3 regions of the Mesorhizobium japonicum MAFF 303099 genome follow, and region 1 is predicted to be linked to each of the others. Evidence: riboswitches for the same ligand, from Rfam matches in the RefSeq annotation. Region 1 holds a riboswitch; each other region holds the start of a gene.

Region 1 (5,047 bases):
GCGTCGATGGATGATTTCACGGCATCGGCCGGGCTGACGCGCGGCGCCCTCTATCACCATTTTGGCGACAAGAAAGGACTGCTGGAGGCGGTTATCGCCGAAATCGACGGCGAGATGGCGGCCCGGGTGAATGAGGTGGCGTCGAGAGCGCCGACCCGCTGGCAGCATTTCGTCGACGAATGCACGACCTATATTGAAATGGCGCTGGAGCCGGAAATCCAGCGCATCATATTCCGCGACGGTCCGGCCGTGCTGGGCGATCCGGCGCAATGGTCGAATGCCAATGCCTGCGTCGGCTCAATGACCGATCATCTGACCGCGCTGCAGCGGGAGGGGGTGGTCGTCCCGGGCGTCGACCCCGAGACCGCCGCACGGCTGATCAACGGGGCGAGCAGCCAGGCGGCGCAGCGGATCGCCAATTCGAACGACCCCGAAGCGACGTCGAAGATCGTGGTTGCAGCGTTCAAGCAACTGCTCGAGGGACTGCTCAGAAAACCAGCTTCGCAACAGAACTAAAACCCCCGTCGGGCGCTCCGCTAATCACAGCCCGCGATTGACAATCCCGGGGGTGAGCGCATCCTTCCCAGCCATCTCTGAGGGGAGATTCGGGCATGTGGGATTTCGATATCGGCAGGTCGGTGTCCATCATGATGCGGACCTGGCCTTTCATTGTCTTTCGCATGATCATCTATTTCGGCATCACGCTGGCCTATATCGTGGCGACCGGCACCGGTGCGTCGGTCGGCTATGGCGTCGGCCATATCTCCACCGATCCCGACGGGCCGATGTCCTTTGCCCTATGGGGCGGCGTGGTCGGCTTTGGCGTCGTCTCGATCGCCGTCTACTGGATCCGCGAATACATCCTCTACGTCGTCAAGGCGGGCCATATCGCCGTCATGGTCCATCTGATCGACGGCCGGGATGTTCCCGACGGCCAGAACCAGATCGCCTATGCCAGGCAGGTCGTGACCGAGCGTTTCGCCGAGGCCAACATCCTTTTCGTCGTTGACCAGTTGGTCAAGGGCGCCATCCGCGCCATCACCGGCCTGCTCGGCGGCATCGCCGCCTTCCTGCCCATTCCGGGCCTGAGCGGCCTCGTCTCCTTCATCAACACGGTGATCCGCCTGTCGCTCACCTATGTCGACGAGATCATCCTCGGCTACAACATCCGCATCAATTCGTCCTCGCCGTTCGAGACGGCCCGGCAAGGCGTCGTGCTCTACGCGCAGAACGGCAAGACCATGGTCAAGAACGCCGTCTGGCTGGCGGTCATCATGTGGGGCGTCTCATTCGTCATCTTCCTGCTGATGCTGGCCCCGGCCGCCGCTATTCTTTTCCTCATGCCAGGGCAACTCGCCGGCTGGGCTTTCGTGCTCGCCATCGTCTTTGCCTGGGCCTTCAAGGCCGCGTTCATCGAGCCCTTCGCCATCGCTTGCCTGATGCAGGTTTATTTCAAGACCATCGCCGGCCAAGTGCCTGATCCGGCCTGGGATATCAGGCTGGCCGAGGCGTCGTCGAAGTTCCGGGAGTTGAAGGACAAAGCGCTGGCCTCCTTCGGCGGCTCGCGCTGGGGCACGGCCGGCGCGACGCACTGATCGGCGGGATTCGCCTGCGCAGCAGCAACGGTGTTGAGGCGCGCCACCGCCGACTTGAGTGGCGCTTCACCTTGCCCGCAAAAAGTCTCGCTCATGATCAGTTCGGGCAGCGGCAGCCGCCGGCCCCAGCCATGTGTTTCCAGGTCCGGTTTGGGTGCGAACTCGGAAACCCGGCCGACGCAGAGATAGGCGATCGGCGTCACGTGCTCGGGAATGGCCAGCAGGCTTTTCAACGCTTGCGGCTCGATGATGCTGACCCAGCCGACGCCGACGCCTTCGGCGCGTGCGGCCAGCCAGAAATTCTGCACCGCGCAGACCGTGCTGTAGAGATCCATCTCCGGATTGTGCCAACGTCCCAGCGGCGAGTTTTTTGAGCGCTCGCGGTCGCAGGTGATGCAGATGTTGAGGGCGCTTTCGCAGATGCCTTCAAGCTTGAGCTTGCGGTAGAGCGCCCGTCTTTCCACATCGATTTCAGGCAATTCCTGTTCGCGCGCGGCCAGGAACAGGTCGCGCACCTCAGCCCGTCGTGCGGCGTTGCGAATGACGATGAAGTTCCATGGCTGCATGAAGCCGACCGACGGTGCATGGTGGGCGGCAAGCAGCAGCCGCGCCAGCACCGCGTCGTCGAGCGCGTCGGGCAGGAAATGGCTGCGCACGTCGCGCCGGGTGAACATGGCGCGGTAGACCGCGTCACGCGCCATCTGGTCAAATCCGTCACCGACAGGAGCGGTCATGTGTTCCGGCATCGCTCGTCCCCTTGCGATTGCAATCAATGTCGTCCGCCTGACCATGCGGATGACGATGCCTGCCAGGCCGGTCTTCTGGCTCGGGATCAACCCGCGTCCGGTGCCTTCCCGTCATCGACAGTGGCATTTACCGGCGCGGTCCCCCTTACAGCGTTGGGCACGCCACGGAGTTCAACCGTGTTCCCGATTCTCCCGCTTGCGGCGGGCACCAGGCAGTGGCGGCGACCTTACGCCGAAGCCGCGGCCGCGCCAATCCCCGCAGCGACGCCAATGGACGCAGGCGCGATTTTCCCCAGTCATCAGGCTGCAATGCATGGCCATCGCGGCGCCGGGGCACTAGATAGGGAGCATGACAACCCGTCTCTACACGCATCCGATCTTCCTCGAACACATCACACCGCCCGGTCACCCCGAGCGGCCGGACCGCTTGCGCGCCATCGAGCGCGTGCTCGACGACGAGGCCTTTGCCGCGCTCGATCGCGTCAAGGCGCCGGAGGGCGACGAGGCCACCATCCTCTACGCGCACCCCGCCGATTTCGTCGCCCGTGTGCGTGCCGCCATTCCCGAAGAGGGCATTGCCCGCATCGATGCCGACACCACCGCCAGCCCGAAGAGCTGGCAGGCGGTGATCGCCGCGATCGGCGCCGCCAACGCGGCCGTCGACGACGTCTTCGCAGGCCGCGCCGACAATGTCTTCGTTGCCGCGCGGCCGCCTGGCCACCATGCCGAGAAGACGACGGCCATGGGCTTCTGCTTCTTCAACACAGCGGCGATTGCCGCGCGCTATGCGCAGAACAAGCATGGCGCCGAGCGTGTCGCCGTCGTCGACTGGGATGTGCATCACGGCAACGGCACGCAGGATATTTTCTGGGACGATCCCTCGGTGCTCTATTGCTCGACGCACCAGATGCCGCTCTATCCGGGCACGGGCGCGAAGACCGAGACCGGCGCCGGCAACATCGTCAACGCGCCCTTGGCGCCGCAGACCGGCAGCGAGGTGTTTCGCGATGCCTTCCTGTCGCGGGTGCTGCCGTCGCTCGACAATTTCGCGCCCGACCTGATCATCATCTCGGCCGGGTTCGACGCGCATCACCGCGACCCGCTGGCCGAGATCAACCTGACCGAGGACGATTTCGACTGGGCGACCGGCCAGCTGATGCAGCGCGCCGCGCGCCACAGCGGCAACCGGCTCGTCAGCCTGCTCGAGGGCGGCTACGATCTGCAGGGACTGGCATTTTCGGTCGCCGCTCATGTCGGGCGACTGATGAAAGGATGAATGATGGCTGGTGAAACCAACGAAGACGTCAAGGCGATGAGCTTCGAACAGGCACTCGACGCGCTGGAGAAGATCGTCGATGATCTGGAGCGTGGCGACGTGCCGCTCGACCAGTCGATCCGCATCTACGAGCGCGGCGAGGCGCTGAAGGCGCATTGCGACCGGCTGCTGAAGGCCGCCGAGGACAAGGTCGAGAAGATCAGGCTGTCGCGCGACGGCAAGCCGGTCGGAACCGAGCCGCTGGACGCGGATTGAGGCACGGAACAGCCTTACCGGTTTTTGGACACGATCGTGGTTGAGGATTAAGCTCGTCCCGATTGAAACGGCTCCAGGACAAGAGGAGATACGGAAGCGATGTGCAGAAACATCAAGACCCTGTTCAATTTTGATCCGCCGGCAACCAATGACGAAGTCCGCGACGCGGCCCTTCAGTTCGTCCGCAAGCTGAGCGGAACGACACGGCCGTCGAAACAGAACCAGCATGCGTTTGACCACGCCGTCGAAGCCATTGCGGCATCGGCGCGAGAGCTTCTCGATTCGCTCGAAACCAACCAGCATCCACGCAATCGCGAAGAGGTGGCGGCCAAACTGCGGGCAAAGGCGGCGATCCGCTTTGCCTGATGCGGCCAGAGCGGTCATCGACCGCTGACGAGGAGAGTTCATGAGCTTCTTTCCCGGGAAAGACCCTGAAGCCGGCGACGCCTTTGCCAGCGACCAGATCGAGTTGATGGTCATCCCGAACGCCAAGGACATTGGCGGCTTCGAGGTGCGCCGCGCTCTGCCGACCGCCAAAAGGCGGCTGGTCGGGCCTTTCATCTTCTTCGACCGCATGGGCCCGGCGATCCTGCGCGCGGGCCAGGCGCTTGACGTCCGTCCGCATCCGCATATCGGGTTGTCGACGGTGACCTATTTGTTCGACGGCAAGATCCGGCATCGCGATTCACTCGGCACCGAAATGGTCATCCAGCCCGGTGACGTGAATTTGATGACCGCCGGCCGCGGCATCGTGCACTCCGAGCGCACGCCGGAGGAATTGCGCGGCGCGCCGATGTCGATCTCCGGCCTGCAGACATGGCTGGCATTGCCTGACAACAAGGAGGAAGTCGCGCCGGTGTTCGAGAACACCGCTGCCTTGCGGTTGCCCGAGATCGATGCCGAAGGCGTCCGCGGCCGCATCGTCATCGGGGATTTTCAAGGGTTGCGCTCCCCGGTACGGGCCGACACCGAGACGCTTTACGCCGACCTCAGACTGGCGCCTGGCGCCAGCGTGAAGATTGCCGCCGATGCGGAAGAGCGCGCCATCTACACGCTAGAAGGCGAGGTTGCGATTTCGGGCGACGTCTTCCCGGCTGAACGGCTGCTGGTGTTCCGGCCCGGTGATGAGATCATCATATCGTCGCAAACCGGTGCGCACTTCATGCTGTTCGGTG
Region 2 (5,047 bases), 580 kb from region 1:
GTCGAGAAGCGCGTCGAGGTCCCTGTCGAAATTGAAAAGGTCGTCAAGGAGATCCTCTACGTTCCGCTGTTTACCGATGATCCAGAGGTGCTTCGAACGGCTCTGAATCAGGAGCTGCCGCCAGATGTTGCCGATCTGGTGAAGTTGTCGATGAAAGGGCAGGGCAATGCTCGTCCGGCATAACACCGCTCTTCTCGAGCAGGCGGTCGGCCTCATTGTAAAGCGCTCTGCCATACCGACACTACAGGCTGAGGCCGCAGCTCAGGAGAAAATCTCCAAAGCGGCTGCACTACGTCGAATTGCGACCGGAGGTGCAATCGCCGTAGCAGCAATTGGGATCGGCTTGGGCTTGAAGCTTGGACTGTGGCAGAACGGACCTGCAATCTCAGAACTGAATACTCCGCGCGTAGAAGTACCCGCGAAGCCTGCCGAAACTAAAGCAGATAAGCCTTCCATCCCACTGCCTACTCCCCGGCCCACGCAACTGCCGACGCCGCCAATGCCTCCGAAGGAACCGGATGTCGTCACCGTGGACTTCACGAAGTTCGCCACGAAGACGATCGACTTCCAGGGAGACAAATGGGAGTTGATTTCAGGCCATCACTTCAAGGACGAAAAAGACAGCTCGTGGGACACTGCGTGGTGCTATTCGCGTCGGATGGTCCAGGGCGTCGACGTAAACGTTCAACTGGCTAACAGGCTGGGTCCAGAAACACAGCCTGTCTCACCCATATCTGCGCCCGAGACTTTGGCACAGGTCGGCTTAACAGATGCTACGGCAATTCAGCTGGCAACGAATTGTGCGTGGCTCGATGGTCGTACTTTTGCAGCCGCGGATTTTGCCGCCGATCCTCGTCGACAAATGGGTGGCGTATCCCCGCAACCCCCGATAATGACTGCACCGACCGATCCTGACACCGGCTTTGTAGTCGTATCTGGATGGGACGCGATTGGAAACGATCTGCCCAACATGCCTATTCGAGGCGTCACTGCCGAGCAGTGCCAGAACGCTTGCGACCACGATTTTACGTGCTTGGCGGTTACATACAACACCAAATACCAAGCCTGCTTCATGAAAGGCGATGCTTCCGTTCTTGTGAAGAGCGAAGAATCTGTGATGGCGGCCAAGAAGGTTGTCGAAAGCAATCTGCACTACTCGAACCTAGTATTCGCAAAGAACACCGAGGTTTCCGGCGTACCTTATTGGACGGGACAACTCAGGTATCCAGACTGCATCTTACAATGCGCGAATGAAAAATCGTGTATGGGTTTCAATTTCCGCAGCAAAGAAATGTCGTGCACGCTGTTCAACAGCGTCGCTCAATCATCCGACAACGTAGCTGTGGCCTCAGGAATCAAGAGCGTCGGGAACTAGGCCGTATACCCATAAGCGATCGACGTCTGAGAATGGTAAGAGGCGTCCGTCCAACGGCCTCACCACAGGAGGTCATCAAAACGCTTTGCCGCTCCCGCTGCGATGCGATGTGGTGCCATCGATCAAGCATGAGAAGTCCGGCTGCAACTCAACCATGATGTTGGATACGGCAGGGGCGGCGCTGCTGGGTTCCTTCTCCGCATAGGTGGCCATAATATAGACGCCGCGAGGATGCTCAGCGTTTAGCCTTGCGGTGAGATGCCAGTGTGGCCTGAGCGCGTAAAGCTTCCTGAGCAACGAAAGGAGCATGGCATCAGAGTAGGAGCCGGCCAGGATTTCGGTGGCCATCAATCTCAATTCTCCCGGATTGTCGTTCTCTTTCTCGATGACCCAACCTCGTCCACCGTGGGGCTGGCCAATGATCGCTTCGAGTGCAGGGATGTGAACACGGCGGAGCTTCTGCCTGTTGTTGCAGCGTATGTAGATGCTCCATAAGATTTCGTAGTCACCTGTCCAAGGCTCCGTGCGCTCCGGCATGCCTGGGTAGAACAACTGGGGCATATCTTCGCTCATCATCGACCTTTCATGTCCGCCTTCCACGGTGCGGTCAAGCCTGCGCCAGTTTGTGATTCAGACTGCCCACGAACCAATACGACCTAACCGACTTCGAATGGCGCGCGATCCAGCCGCATCTGCCCAACAAGCCGCGAGGCGTGCCGCGCGTGGATGATCGGCGGGTTCTCAATGGCATCTTCTGGGGATTGCGCTCCGGTGCGCGCCGACAAGGGCTGTCATGCCAACGCCTTGCGCAATGCCGCCACCGAGCGAAGGGCTTGGGCCAACATCCCTCCCAAGGCCAACCGCAAGGACCCGATCTGCTTCAGCGCCTTCCTCTACAAGGCACGCAACCTCGTCGAGCGCTTCTTCAACAAGGCCAAGCAGTTCCGCCGGATCGCAACCCGATACGACAAACTGGCGGAAAACTACCTCGCTGCCCTCAAACTCGTCTCAGTCCGCATCTGGCTACGCGATAATGAGTCTACGTCCTAGCCGGGGGCGTGTGCGCAACACCAAGCTTGACATCGTCGCGAAACATCACTTCAAACGTAATGTTATTACATATTGTGTGGAGTGCAGCGACATCGCAAAAACTCGTTGCGATGCGATCGATGGAAATCTACGGTGGGTGCGTGATGGTCCCCGCGCCGAAAGGCAAGGGGTGAAAAGGGAACACGGTGAGACCTCAAAAGGTCGAGACCGTGGCTGCCCCCGCAACTGTAAGCGGAGAGCAAGATCCGACATGCCACTGGCCGGCAAGGCTGGGAAGGCAGGATTGCGCTGAGACCCGCGAGCCAGGAGACCTGCCATCACTGAGTTGACCGGACGGGGTGTGCCGGGAGGAGACGTGGACGTCGGTCTTGTCGGCCGGCTCGCCAGCATCCTTCCGTCGCCAGTTTTGGAAAGTGACGGAAAGTTGGACGGCGCCATCGATCATCGCATCATCGTATGCACGCTTTGCCGCGACGTCCCGACCGGCATCAGGTCGGGTGAGAGCCTGTGTGCGGATTTGCGTTCCCGGCTCTCGGCCTGCCATGAACCCGCCGTGGCGCATGGCTTCACGGTCGAAGGCGTCGAATGCATGGCGGGCTGTGCGCGGCCGCTGACCGTGGCCTTCCAGGCGCCAGGCAAGGCTTCCTATCTCTTCGGTTCCATCGACGCCGAGGCCGACGCCGGCGATCTCGTGCGATTTGCCGGGCTTTACGCCTCGCTCGCCGACGGCTGGTGCAATTCCGGACAGCGTCCGCCGCGACTGGCCGGCAAGACGCTGGCCCGCATTCCCGGGCCGGGCAAGCTTGCGGGCGACAGCCGATGACAACGCCACTCCTCGAAGCTCGCGACCTCCGCGCCATGGCGAATGGCCGGGATCTGGTCCACGCCGTCAGCCTGTCGGTGGCCACAGGCGATCGTCTTGCCATCATCGGCCCCAATGGCGCCGGCAAGACCACGCTGCTGCGCATGCTGTCGGGCATGCTCAGGCCAAGTGCGGGCGAGGTGAAGCTTGGTGGGCGCCGCCTGGACAGGATCTCGACCGCCGAGCGCGCCTTGCACATCGCCGTCGTCGGCCAGACCGACCAGCCGGACCCACGGCTGGCGGTGATCGACTATGTCGAGCTCGGCCGCGTCCCACATGCTGGACTGAGGCGCAGGAGCGAGGAGCGCGACATCGTCGTCGACGCGTTGCGCCGGACCGGCCTGTTGGCGCTGCTTGGCCGCAGCATCGGCTCGCTGTCGGGCGGTGAACGCCAGCGCGCCCAGCTGGCGCGCGCCATCGCGCAGCAACCGAAAGTCCTGTTCCTCGACGAGCCGACCAACCATCTCGATCCGCGCGCCCGTGGCGAGCTGCTCGAACTCGTGGCCGGCTTCGGCATGACGGTGATCGCGGTGCTGCACGATCTGGCTCTGGTGGCGCCCTTCGCCACCAGGGTCGCGGTGATGAGCGAAGCGCGGCTGCATGCGCTGGCCGCGCCGCGCGAAGCGCTGACGCAACAGCTGATCCGCGAGATTTTCGGCGTCGACGTGTTTCGCCTTCGCCATCCGACCGAAGACCGGGAACTCACGGTTTTCGATGTGCCGAACCGCGCCGCGCCGCCATCCTGATCGAACCCATCCCCCGTCCGACACCGTTCAGCCAAGGAGCAAAATCCGTGAAACGTCTCGCCCTGTCGCTCGTCTTCTCGCTGCTGGCCTCGACAGCCTTCGCCTTCCCGGTCACGGTCGACAGCTGCGGCAAGCCGCTGACTTTCGATGCACCGCCCAAGCGCGCCGTCATCCATGATCTCAACATGGCCGAGATGGCCTTCGCGCTGAAGCTGCAGCCGTCGATCGTCGGCCTGACCGGCATCACCGGATGGTACAAGGTCGGCCCCGAATTCAAGGCCGAGCAGGGTTCCATCCCGGAACTGGCGCCCAAATACCCGACGCTCGAGAACCTCGTCGCCGTCGAGCCCGATTTCTTCTTCGCCGGCTGGTACTATGGCATGAAGCCCGGCGGCGACGTGACGCCCGACACGCTCGCCCCGCACGGCATCAAGACACTGGTGCTGACCGAAAGCTGCGTCCATCTCGACAAGAACCGCCCGGCCGCTTCCATGGACCTGCTCTATGGCGACGTCGAAAAGCTGGGCAAGATCTTCGGCAAGGAGGCGGACGCGGAGAAGCTCGTCTCCGGCTGGAAGGCGCAATTGGCAGACATCACGACGAAAGTCGGCGACCGCAAGGGGACGCGGGTGTTCCTTTATGACTCAGGCGAGGACAAGCCGTTCACAGCCGGAAAATTCGCCATTCCGAACGCCATGATCACCGCGGCCGGCGGCGACAACATCATGGCAGACATGGACACCAGCTGGGGCAACACGGACTGGGAAACCGTGGCGTCGCGCAATCCGCAATTCCTCATCCTGCTCGATTACCAGGATGGCGGCGGCTACAAGAAACTGCTCGATTTCTTGAAGGCCCACCCGGCCATGAAGGAGACGGACGCGGTCAAGAATGAGCGCTTCGTGGCCCTACGCTATGCCGAACTGACGCCCGGGCCGGCAAACATCGAGGCGATCGCCAAGATCGCCAGGGCGATGCATCCGGAAGCGTTCTGATGCTCCTTGCCCCCGGGCA
Region 3 (5,047 bases), 1.2 Mb from region 1:
CGCGATGGTTCTTAAAGGAGTTGTTGGCATGCGCGTAGAAAACGATCATTGCGACGTGATCGGTGTGCCGGCCGCTCCCACGCAACTTGATCGTCTTTCTTCTGCGATTCTGCGGCAGGGGGGGATGGCGCGAGTGTCGCTGCCAGGCGATGTGGTGACCTGGGCGGCAGCCCGTCACCAGACGCTCAGGCAGATGCTTTCCGACCAGCGTTTCAACAAGGACTGGCGACAGTGGCGGGCGCTGCAGGACGGCGAGATTCCCGAGGATCATCCGCTGATCGGGATATGCAAAGTGGACAACATGACCACGGCGCACGGCGCCGATCACCGGCGCTTGCGCGGCCTGCTGTCCAGCAGCTTCGCGCCCAGTCGTATCGCCTTGCTGGCGCCACGGGTCGAACAATGCGTCGATCGACTCCTGGCCGAGATGGCGCAGCGCGGCGGCAGTGCCGATCTGATGAGCGAGTTCGCCGCTCCGCTGCCCACCAACGTGATCGCCGAACTGTTCGGTTTGCCGGACGAACAGCGCGAAGAGATCGTCGCGCTCACCTACAGCCTGGCCAGCACCTCCGCCACAGCCGAAGAGGTGCGACAGACGCGGCAGCGCATCCCGGAGTTCTTCCGTCGCCTGATCGCGCTCAAGCGGGGCCAGCTCGGCGATGATCTGGCTTCGGCCCTGATCGTCGCGCGTGACAAAGGCGAGCTCGTTTCCGACACCGAGCTCATCGACATGCTGTTCATGGTGCTCTCTGCGGGCTTCGTGACCACCGCCGGCGTCATCGGCAATGGCGTGCTGGCATTGCTGACGCATCCGCAGCAACTGCACTTGGTGCGCAGCGGCCAAGTTCCGTGGTCACAGGCGATCGAGGAGATCCTGCGCTGGGGCACCTCAGCGGCCAATCTGCCGTTCCGCTATGCCACCCAGGACGTGGAGATCGACGGATGCCTGGTCCGCCGCGGCGATGCCGTCCTGATGGCGTTCCATGCGGCGAACCGGGACGAAAAGGCCTTCGGTCCCGGCGCCAACAGGTTCGATGTCACCCGGCGGCACAACCCGCATTTGTCATTCGGCGAGGGGCCGCATTCCTGCCTGGGCGCTGCGCTGGCGCGCCTGGAATTGCGCTGCGCCTTCCCCCCGCTGTTCGGGCGGCTGGAGGATCTGGCGCTGACCATCGCTGCGGAGGACGTCGTCTACATGCCGTCTTACGTCATTCGCTGCCCGCAGCGCCTGCCGGTCAGCTTCCGCCCTTCCGTCGCTTAGAGAGTGCGGCATTCACCCCGGATTCGGTGATTCTCGGTTCGCCGGGGTGGCTGGTCTCGCACGAGGGGGGCGAGCATGCCCGGTTACGCTCGATCGTGGCGCCGGCCTTCAGCAATCGCAGGGTGAAGCTGCTCGCGCAGCAGGTCGAGGCGATCGCCGCGCAGTTGTTCGAGACGCTGGCGGCCCAGCCCCAGTCCGCCGACCTGAGGCGCCACCTCTCCTTTCCGCTTCCGGACATGGTTATCAGCGTGCTGATGGGCGAGTGCGCAAGGACGCTGAGCGAAGCCGAGCGGGAACAAGTACCGGGATTCCCGGCTGACCGTGACGACCTGGCCCGACTTTACGCCCTTTGAGCCCGGCGACCTCGATCTGATCCGGCGTCGCCGATGGGGACAAGGATCTCTCCGAGCCTGCACTGATAAGAGGCGGCATCGTAAGCGGCTTTGGGCGAAAGAGACCGATCAGCGCAAGGGCATTATTCGCATCATCACATAAACATCTCGTTATATGTATTGACAAGAAGCGAAGCTGCTGTGATTGTGCGCATGTCGTGGTTCTCCGCGCGGCACTGCCGTAGCGGAGCTAAGAGGGAAGCCGGTGCGATGCCGGCGCTGCCCCCGCAACTGTTAGCGGCGAGCCAAGCCCATTGGTGTCACTGAGGCGAACGGCCTCGGGAAGACGGGCAGAGGCTTTGACCCGCGAGCCAGGAGACCTGCCACGACGAACAACGTCCACGGGCGGGGTGTCTCGGTGGCCGCGGTAGCCTGGCTTCGTGCCGCCTGCTCGCGCGTTCCTTGTCCCCACGCCCCAACCATCGGGGTATGGCATGACTGTCTCTCAACAAATTCCAGTGGCAACGCTCGGCGTGCCGCGTATCGGTCGACGGCGGGAACTCAAATTCGCGCTTGAAAGCTACTGGTCCGGAAAATCTCCCGCTGCCGACCTGCTCGCGACGGCGAAGGCGCTACGCGCCGCCAGCTGGAGGGAGCAGCACGATCGCGGCGTGTCGAAAATCCCGTCCAACGATTTCTCGCTTTATGACCATGTGCTCGACACCGTCGCCATGGTCGGCGCCGTGCCGGCACGATACACTTGGACTGACGGCGAGGTCCCACTCGATACCTATTTCGCAATGGCGCGCGGCAACCAAGATCAGGCCGCTGATTGCGGACATGCCGGTGACGAGCATGCGGCCAACGGGCATGGCCTTGCCGCGATGGAAATGACCAAATGGTTCGACACCAACTATCACTACATTGTGCCGGAACTTACCGACGATCAGAGCTTTGCCCTCTCGTCGGCGAAACCGGTCGATCATTTCCTCGAGGCCAAGGCGCTCGGCATCCACACGCGCCCGGTCCTGCTTGGACCGGTTACCTTTCTCAAGTTGGCGAAGTCACCTGAGGAAGGTTTCAACCCTATCGCGCTCCTGCCACGGCTGCTGCCCGTCTACGAGGAGCTCCTGCGGAGGCTGAAGCTCGCGGGAGCCGATTGGGTGCAGATCGATGAGCCGGCGCTCGTGGTCGATCTGGTTCCCAACGAACGGGATGCGCTCCAATTCGCCTACTGCCGGCTGTCAAAAGCAGCACCGGAGTTGAAGATCATGGTCGCTATCTATTTCGGATCGCTGGGAGACAATCTCGAGACCGCAATTTCTCTGCCCGTGGCGGGACTGCACGTCGATCTCGTGCGCGCTCCAGAGCAGTTGGAGACCGTCGGCCGGCTTGCGCAGAAGGACCTTGTCCTCTCGCTCGGGCTGATCGACGGCCGCAACGTCTGGCGCGCGAACCTGCCTGCCATACTTGACCGCATCAAGCCGATCGTCGCCGGCTGGCCGCTGGACCGAGTGGAGATCGCCCCGTCCTGCTCGATGCTGCATGTGCCGATCGACCTGGACATGGAGACGGCCCTCGATGCGGACGTGAAATCGTGGCTCGCCTTCGCGGCGCAAAAAACCGACGAGCTGGTCGTGCTCGCCCGTGCCCTGGCTGAAGGCCGGGACGCGGTCGCCGCCGAACTGGAGGCGTCGGCTGAGGCTGCCGCCGCTCGCGCGACATCCGCTAAGGTGCATGATCCGCTCGTCGAAGGTCGGGTCGCCAGCATCAAGGTCGCCATGACGCGCCGGAAGAGCGCATTCGACGTGCGCTCCAAGCTTCAGGGCGACACGTTTGGCTTGCCATCCTTCCCCACCACGACGATCGGCTCCTTCCCGCAAACAGCCGAGGTTCGCAAGGCGCGGGCAGCCCATGCCAAGGGCGAGCTGAGTTACGTCGACTATGAGGCCTTCCTGAAAAAAGAGATAGAAGCCGCCGTTCGCTGGCAAGAAGAGATCGGACTCGACGTGCTGGTCCACGGCGAATTCGAGCGCAACGATATGGTGCAGTATTTCGCCGAGCAGCTCCGCGGCTTTGCCTTCACGCAGCATGGGTGGGTGCAGAGCTATGGCTCGCGCTTTGTGCGACCCCCGATCATCATTGGCGATGTGTCGCGACAAAATCCGATGACACTACACTGGTGGCGATACGCCCAGTCGCTGACGCCAAAGCCGGTGAAGGGCATGCTTACCGGCCCGGTGACGATCCTCAACTGGTCCTTCGTCCGAGACGACCTTCCGCGCTCAGCCGTCTGCCGCCAAGTCGCGCTCGCCATTCGCGATGAAGTGAGCGACCTCGAAAAGGCCGGCGCCAAGATGATCCAGATCGACGAAGCCGCACTGCGCGAGGGCTTGCCGCTGCGCGAGGCCGACTGGCAGGCCTATCTCGACTGGGCCGTCGAATGCTTCCGGCTGGCTTCAACGGCGGTTGGCGATGCGACCCAGATTCACACCCATATGTGCTACTCCGAGTTCGGCGACATCGTGGACGCGATTGCTGCAATGGATGCCGATGTGATCTCCATTGAAACCTCGCGCTCGCAGTTGGAACTGCTCGATACGCTGCGAACCTTCAAGTATCCGAACGAGATCGGTCCCGGCGTCTATGACATTCACTCGCCGCGGGTCCCGGAAGTGGGCGAAATTTCCAACCTCATCATGCTTGCGCGCAAGCGATTGTCGGATGGCCAACTGTGGGTGAATCCCGACTGCGGTCTCAAAACGCGCAGGTGGGAGGAGGTCCGCCCTGCCCTGGTGAACATGGTGGCTGCGGCACGCGCAATTCGGCAAAAAGCGCAGACGGCGTAGGGCTCGGTGCCACTCGCCGGCGGTGAGCGGCAACGCCACACACCGGGCATCCTTGGGGGAGTCTATCCGGCGCGCCCAAGGCAATCGAGCTGCCCGTGACGAAAGCGCCTCGGCAAGCTTGGCCTGGCCGAGGCCCTTGTCATGGCGCGTCGAAGTCAGCTGTTCCAGAGGCCGCCGTTGGCTGGCGATCGAAGGAGGCTTGGGCCCCAAATGAGCCGGCCAGAAACGAGACGGCTCACCGCCAGCCAGTTTCGGATTATTCCGGATTGGGATAATCCAGCATCACCATCATCTCCCCGACCTTGGTCGCCGAACCCCCCGGTCCCGACCATCGGGAGAAGCATCAGCGATCACGCGGCGCCGGTCCGCGGAGCGTGTTGCGGGAGATCGGATGCAGGGCCAAGCTGGGGCAAGGGTCAAACAGCGCTTCTAGACTTTTGAGGCGGCATCGACGCTCCGCCATCTGCACCGGGCCAATTCCCGCTCGATGGCTCTGTCTGCCTCTGGCTTCAATCACGATCACCGCGACGGCGAAGCCGAGCGGCCGCAGCTGGCAGGCGGACCCCTTGTGTTTTGATGGTCAAGATCCGGCGCCGGACCAGGAA

What was found. A riboswitch is a leader RNA that binds a small molecule or an ion and turns the genes downstream of it on or off. The one in region 1 is predicted to bind cobalamin.
Region 2: it holds a riboswitch for cobalamin, as region 1 does, so the genes downstream of both, MAFF_RS33435 (DUF1636 family protein) here and bluB (5,6-dimethylbenzimidazole synthase) in region 1, are expected to answer to the same signal.
Region 3: it holds a riboswitch for cobalamin, as region 1 does, so the genes downstream of both, metE (5-methyltetrahydropteroyltriglutamate--homocysteine S-methyltransferase) here and bluB (5,6-dimethylbenzimidazole synthase) in region 1, are expected to answer to the same signal.

Annotation. Positions count from the first base shown of each region.
Region 1 is NC_002678.2:6,168,306-6,173,352, forward strand. It holds gene MAFF_RS30440 (TetR/AcrR family transcriptional regulator) at 1-516, shown strand, start outside; gene MAFF_RS39485 (hypothetical protein) at 612-1,595, shown strand; partial or broken gene bluB (5,6-dimethylbenzimidazole synthase) at 1,682-2,341, opposite strand; cobalamin riboswitch at 2,390-2,569, opposite strand; gene MAFF_RS30450 (histone deacetylase family protein) at 2,691-3,617, shown strand; gene MAFF_RS30455 (exodeoxyribonuclease VII small subunit) at 3,621-3,872, shown strand; gene MAFF_RS30460 (DUF2277 domain-containing protein) at 3,972-4,238, shown strand; gene MAFF_RS30465 (pirin family protein) at 4,279-5,047, shown strand, end outside.
Region 2 is NC_002678.2:6,746,576-6,751,622, forward strand. It holds gene MAFF_RS40405 (hypothetical protein) at 1-183, shown strand, start outside; gene MAFF_RS33420 (PAN domain-containing protein) at 167-1,375, shown strand; gene MAFF_RS33425 (hypothetical protein) at 1,451-1,951, opposite strand; partial or broken gene MAFF_RS33430 (transposase) at 2,011-2,425, shown strand; cobalamin riboswitch at 2,553-2,758, shown strand; gene MAFF_RS33435 (DUF1636 family protein) at 2,781-3,248, shown strand; gene MAFF_RS33440 (ABC transporter ATP-binding protein) at 3,245-4,033, shown strand; gene MAFF_RS33445 (ABC transporter substrate-binding protein) at 4,081-5,028, shown strand; gene MAFF_RS33450 (FecCD family ABC transporter permease) at 5,028-5,047, shown strand, end outside.
Region 3 is NC_002678.2:4,954,092-4,959,138, reverse strand. It holds gene MAFF_RS25060 (cytochrome P450 family protein) at 29-1,261, shown strand; partial or broken gene MAFF_RS25055 (cytochrome P450) at 1,267-1,521, shown strand; cobalamin riboswitch at 1,796-1,995, shown strand; gene metE (5-methyltetrahydropteroyltriglutamate--homocysteine S-methyltransferase) at 2,112-4,442, shown strand.